DNA from 2 places in the Glutamicibacter endophyticus genome. Region 1 is predicted to be linked to the other one. Evidence: riboswitches for the same ligand, from Rfam matches in the RefSeq annotation. Region 1 holds a riboswitch; the other holds the start of a gene.
The links. Region 1 has a riboswitch for S-adenosylmethionine ahead of ACJD00_RS16040 (flavin reductase family protein). Riboswitches for the same ligand answer to the same signal wherever they lie in the genome.
Positions count from the first base shown of each region.

Region 2: another riboswitch for S-adenosylmethionine. It lies ahead of ACJD00_RS02805 (hypothetical protein); the one in region 1 lies ahead of ACJD00_RS16040 (flavin reductase family protein).

Region 1 is NZ_CP174200.1:3,444,701-3,447,906, reverse strand. It holds gene ACJD00_RS16050 (DUF664 domain-containing protein) at 1-26, opposite strand, end outside; gene ACJD00_RS16045 (DUF1345 domain-containing protein) at 163-876, shown strand; SAM riboswitch class IV at 1,021-1,136, shown strand; gene ACJD00_RS16040 (flavin reductase family protein) at 1,205-1,720, shown strand; gene dnaB (replicative DNA helicase) at 2,200-3,206, shown strand, end outside.
Region 2 is NZ_CP174200.1:573,323-576,528, reverse strand. It holds gene ACJD00_RS02815 (sodium:solute symporter) at 1-943, shown strand, start outside; gene ACJD00_RS02810 (DinB family protein) at 1,033-1,557, shown strand; SAM riboswitch class IV at 1,602-1,712, shown strand; gene ACJD00_RS02805 (hypothetical protein) at 1,728-1,994, shown strand; gene ACJD00_RS02800 (VIT1/CCC1 transporter family protein) at 2,050-3,156, shown strand; gene ACJD00_RS02795 (5'-nucleotidase, lipoprotein e(P4) family) at 3,159-3,206, opposite strand, start outside.

The sequences.
Region 1 (3,206 bases):
AGCAGGTCAGGAATCTCGGTGTGCATACTGGCTCCATTCGGGGTCGCCACCGGCGGTGTACTTGCACTATAGCCATTAAGACACGCCCCTGAACGGGGCTTATTTCGCGAAACAATGGCGCAATGCACCTCATGTCATCTCGTTCTGTGCGAGAGTTGAGCTATGAAATCGGCCAAGCGAACCTTGCGCGCGCGGTGGCGCCGGCTTGCCTTCGATGACGGCTTCCGGCTCGCGGTAACCTCGCTACCGCTCTTGCCTGCGCTCCTTATCGGTTCACTACTTTCCCGCTCCGACATAAATGGTGCGGCGTTGCTGGTCACCGCTGTTGGCGGTGGCTTGGCCTTGGCACTGGTGCTTAATCTTGGCTGGACACATTGGTTATATACCCGCACCGACCCACGTCTGCTCGAACGCATCGCGCGCTACCAATGGCAGCACGGGCCGAGCCAGTTGAGCCGATTCATGGGCGCACACGACGCGCAGGCGTGGTCCCTCTCGCTTGCCCTAGCCTCACTCGTGGTGGCTATCTGCCTGGTCCTCACGCCATGGGACAGCCCCAGTGCGCTCGTACCCGCGCTGGTTATCGTAACGGCCGCGGCCAGTTGGGTTTCGGTGGGTTACACTTTCGCCTTGCAGTACTTCCGGCTAAATGCCGCCGGTGAACACATTGACTTCGACATCCGCGAGGCACCGGACTTCGGTGACTTTCTTTCCATGGCGCTGATGGTCTCGGCCGCGGGAGCCTATAACGGAGGCACCCCGCGCACCCGCCAGGGCCTGCGCACCATTCGGACGCATACCTATGTGGCCTTTCTCTTCAACACCGCGGTGCTGGCGATGATTATCTCGCTGATCAGTGGCAGCATTTTGGGCTGAGCCCGCTTACGCCTTGTGAACAACGAAGATTACGCGGCGCGAGTCCGTGAGTGACGCGGCGGGTCGAATAAACCGGTGAATATTGAGCTTTGCTACGCAGTTTGTTTGACCCTCGCGTCATGTAGCCCATATTGTTCTTAACAGAATCAAGAGTGTCGACATCTAGCCCTGGCTTGTCGGCCGGCAACCCTCTCAACGGTAGTGGGGTGCTCCAGGTGACGATTCGGTCCCGTACTGGCCGTGCGGGGCAAGTACCGCACATCGAGACGAAAACCATGGAAACCCGCGGTCTCGTGCCGCAGAGCGTCCATGTCACGCATCGGTGGGCATGAGAACGAAGGATAAAACCTTGCCGCTGAACTACGATCTCGATTCTCACTCCCTGCGTACGGTCTTTGCCCGACACCCCTCAGGAATTGCAGCCCTGTGCGCCACCGTAGATGGGCGCCAAGAGGGATTCGTGGCGTCCTCCTTTACCGTTGGGGTCTCTCTCGAGCCACCGCTGGTGATGTTCGCTGTGCAAAAGTCCTCGCGAACCTGGCCTCGGTTGCGGCGGGCTGGACGCATTGGAATCTCGGTGCTCAGTGAACGCAACGAGTGGGTGTGTGCCCAGTTGGCGTCGAAGCATGGCGACCGCTTTGCCGGCGTCTCCACCGAAGTTACCGCCGACGGGGCCTTGTTGCTGGATGACTCGGCCGCCCACTTTGAAACCTCGATCTACTCCGAGGTCGATGCAGGCGATCACTGGGTGGTGCTACTGCGCGTGCATGCGCACCGGGTGGCCGAGCATGACCCGGTCGTTTTCCATGACTCGGCCATTCGCCGACTGCCCGCGCTTGTCTAGGGTCACACGCCCGACTCTGCATAAGGTATGAAAAGATTCCACATAGTTATCCACAATCCAGTGGATAACTTGTTGATAAGGGGTTGAAAACCTGTCTAAAGCCCCGGAAACGCGGTGATTCGCTGTGGACAGGCGATATCTACAGGCTGAATAACTGTGAAAAATAAACTTGTATCCACAGTACCCATTTTCTAAACGGCCTTGTCAGATGGCTATTGACAAGATGTGATTTTAATAATCCACAGAGTTCTCCCCAAGTCGTAAACAGCGAATCCACAGGGGCTTCACCTTTATCCACATATTTTGTGGATAAGTGGGTTTCGATCCGTGGTAAACGCGCCTATCGTTGGCACAGGGCGGACGAATATCCACAATGTCACGACTCAACCTGTCGGTAACGCCTGACAGTGTTGGTGAGTTGGTTAAAAGGTGGGGGCAGAGCCGCCCGGGTGGAACTCAAGGGGATGGAAGTGTCAGTTATGAGCGCTGAGCCGACGTACGAAAGCCGCGACGCGGATGCGGGGCGCACACCTCCACAGGATCTGGCCGCCGAGTCTTCCGTGCTGGGCGCCATGATGCTTTCCAAGGATGCCATCGCCGACGTCGTCGAGGTGGTGCGCGGTGCGGACTTCTACCGTCCCGCCCACGAATTTATCTATGAGGCCATCGTGGACCTGTATGGTCGCGGTGAGCCGGTCGATGCGGTGACCGTGGCCGATGTGCTGACCAAACGCAATGAGCTGGCGCGCGTAGGTGGCGCCGCCTACCTGCACAATCTGGTCCAGCAAGTCCCCACGGCAACTAACGCGGCCTACTATGCGGAGATCGTGCGTGAACGTGCGGTGTTGCGCCGCCTGGTGGATGCCGGTACGCGCATTGTGCAAATGGGCTACTCACCCGATGGCGAGGTCGATGCCATCGTCAACGAGGCCCAGGCCGAGGTCTACAAGGTCGCCGAAAACCGCAATTCCGAAGACTATGTGCGCCTGAGCGACATCATTGAAGGCACCGTCGATGAGATCGAGAACGCCGCTAACGCCGGCGATGGCATTACCGGTGTGCCTACCGGCTTCTACGAATTCGACGAGCTGACCCAGGGCCTGCAGGGCGGACAGATGATTATCATCGCGGCTCGCCCGGCGGTGGGTAAGTCCACCTTCGCCCTGGACTTCGCACGCTCGGCAGCCATCAAGCACCGTATGGCCACCGTGTTCTTCTCGCTGGAAATGGGCCGCAATGAAATCGCCATGCGCCTGCTCTCCGCCGAGGCCTCCATTCAGTTGCAGGCGCTGCGTAAGGGCGATGTGGCCGATGAGCAGTGGACCAAGATCGCTACCACCATGGGACGCCTCAACGAGGCGCCGTTGTTCATCGACGACTCACCGAATATGTCGATGATGGAGATTCGCGCCAAGTGCCGTCGCCTGAAGCAGCGCAATGAGCTACGCATGATCGTGCTGGACTACCTGCAGCTGATGAGCTCGGG
Region 2 (3,206 bases), 650 kb from region 1:
CCTGATGTTGCCCTTCACGCTGTCGTCGGCCGGCGGACTTTCAGCTATTCGCGACCGCCTCGAAGCCGAGTTCTTCACCTGGGACGGCATTGGCACCCAGACCATCATCACCTACTTCGTCGTCTATGGCCTTGGCATGTTGATCGGCCAGGACATCTGGCAGCGCGTCTTCACCGCCCGTACCGACAAGGTCGCCCAATGGGGTGGGCTGACCTCCGGAATCTACTGCATCATCTACGGCGTCGCCGGCGCGATGGTGGGTATGGGCGCTCGTGTGGCGCTACCGGGACTGGCCGAAACCGCGAAGGACAACCCGGACGTTGTCTTCGGTACCGTGGCCAGCGACCTGCTGCCCATCGGTCTGGGCGGCATCGTGCTGGCCGCCGCCTTGGCTGCCATGATGTCCACCGCCTCCGGCGCCCTGATTGCCTCGGCAACCGTTGCTCGCAACGACGTGTTGCCTGTCGTGGCCAACCTATTCGGTCGCACGGTGCAGGTGGATCACGAGAGCAACCCGGAAGAAGACGTGAAGTCCAACCGTTACTGGGTGCTGGGGCTCGGCGTGCTGATCATGTTGCTGGCCATCGTCTTTACCGACGTGGTGGCCGCGTTGACCATTGCCTACGACATCCTCGTCGGCGGTCTACTGGTCTCGATCCTCGGCGGACTGATCTGGCGCCGCGGCACCGGAATCGGTGCGGCCTCCTCCATGGCCGCCGGGGCACTGGTGACCCTTGGCACCATGATCTACCTCGAGATTCAGGCCGAAGCGCCCTTCGCAGGCGTGTACGCCAACGAACCGATCTACTACGGCCTGGCCATTTCCGCCATCGTTTACGTGGTCGTTTCCTTGGCCACCAAGCCGACCGATGACTCGGTTCTCGCACACTGGAGCGAACGCTTGTCCGGTCGCTCGACCGAGGAAGGCGTGCGCCGCAGCTAGCCGGGGCACCCGCTGACCGGCAGGGGGCCGCGAACCACTTGGTTCGCGGCCCCTGTTCTTTTGCTGGAGATCTTCCTAGGCTGTGGACCATGAGTCTTAGTCAGGATCCAGGCGCGCAGCGCGTTCGAGAGTACCTCAACGAGGCGCGAGAAGCAGTGTTATGGAAATGCGCCGACCTGTCGGAGGCCCACGCCCGGCAGGAAATGACCGCCACCGGAAGTAGCATCATCGGGATCGTGCATCATTTGACGGCAACGGAGTACGCCTACTTCGGCGAATGCCTGGGCAGAACTCCGCAGGACGAACACATGCGTCAGGTGCTGGCCAGCGACGACCCACAGGCAGAATTCACCGTCCCAAAGGAGCTGACCCTGCGCGAGGTCTGCGAAAGCTACCGCCGCGCCATCGCTTTCGCCGAAGCCGCCTGCGACGAGCTCGAGCCCACCACCGCGGCCGAAGTAACCTGGTGGGTCACACACCGGCACACCAATCTGGCCCGCCTCGTCACTCACATGTTCGGCGAAACAGCCCGCCATGCCGGTCATATCGACATCTTGCGAGAACAGCTCGACGGCTTCGCCGGACTGTACGCCCATGCCCCGAATCTGCCGTAACAGAATTCGGTAGGCCACGCCGTACGGTAATATCGGCCGTGTAGCTTCACGAGATGTGGCGCCAAGCTCCGACTGGCCACACACCAACCCCAAGTTCATGGGTGGTTCGGATGAGGAAGCGGTCCGTGTGCCATTGCCACGGGCAAGAGCTTAAGCGCGAAGGATCGCCCATGGCCGACGCCGTGTTTCCCTTGATCGATACCCATGCCAATGTTGTCCGATTCCGGAGACAGGGCCGCTGGGAAGAATGGGGCATAGCCAATCCCGACGAACTGCTAGGTACGCTCTCGCGCGCGGTCGATCGGCCACGCTTCGACGCCGAAACACAGCAATTGTTGATCCGCACCGCCGCGCGTGGAGCCCGCGGAGGCCGGCTGCGCGTATTTAGTCTTGCCAAATTCCCCAGTCCCGCTTCGCTGGCTAGTGTGGGGAGCTGAGAAGTTCGCCTTCGCCGGGCGTAGCAGCCCGGCTTTGCCCCAGGAGCAACAACGCATGAGTAGCGACAGCTCGTCAGCACAGCCCACCTCGGCACAGATCCGCCGTTGGCGGCGCTATTTGGCCGATGAAATCGCCGAAGGCGCCATCTATCGAGAGCTGGCCGAACGCCGCACAGGGCAAGAACGGCAGATCCTGCTGGGGCTCGCGGAGGCCGAAGAACGGCATGAGGCCTATTGGCGGACCAAACTCGGCGAGCATGCACGCCATGTGCGTCCGTCGACCCGCCGCATGTTCCTGCGCTGGTTGGCACGTCACTTCGGGTCGGTCTTCGTGCTGGCCTTGGCTCAGCGCGCGGAAAGTAGCTCCCCCTACGAAAAGGATGCCGACGCCACCGCACAGATGGCGGCGGACGAACAGGTACACGAGGAAGTCATCAGGGCGCTAGCCACGGCGGGACGGGCACGCCTCTCGGGCAATTTCCGGGCCGCGGTTTTCGGGGCCAACGACGGTTTGGTCTCCAACTTGGCCCTCGTCATGGGCGTCGGGGCCACCGGCGTGGCCTCTGGTTTCGTGCTGTTCTCGGGTATCGCGGGCCTTTTGGCCGGCGCGCTGTCCATGGCAGCCGGTGAGTATGTGTCGGTACGGTCGCAACGCGAGCTGCTGACCGCCTCGCGGCCCACACAGGTCACTCTCGCGGCGGCCCCGAACCTGGACCTCGATGCAAATGAGCTTGTGCTGATCTACAAGGCGCGCGGCATGAGCGACGAAGATGCCGAGCACCGAGTTGCCGAACGCATGGGCCTTTTTACCTGTGACTGCAACCCTTCCTTCTCCTTGCATCCAGAGGCTCGCGCCGAAGAACTTGAGAAGGAGCACGAGGAGCTTGGCTCGGCCCCGGGCGCGGCAGCTTCCTCCTTCGCCTTTTTCGCCTCCGGCGCCGTCATCCCGATCCTGCCGTATATCTTCGGTCTGTCGGGCACCGGCGCGGTCGTGCTCTCGCTGGTCCTCGTCGGGTTGGCGCTGCTTGGTACCGGCGGCGTGGTGGGGCTGCTCTCCGGCGCCTCTCCGCTCAAGCGCGGCTTGCGTCAGCTCGGCATCGGGTTGGGGGCGGCGGCGGTCACCTACTGCCTTGGTCTGCTCTTCGGGACCACCGCCGTCTAACCTCACCGGCCTTCGCTTGGCTCCACATCCCAGCTCTCGAGCGTGGCCTT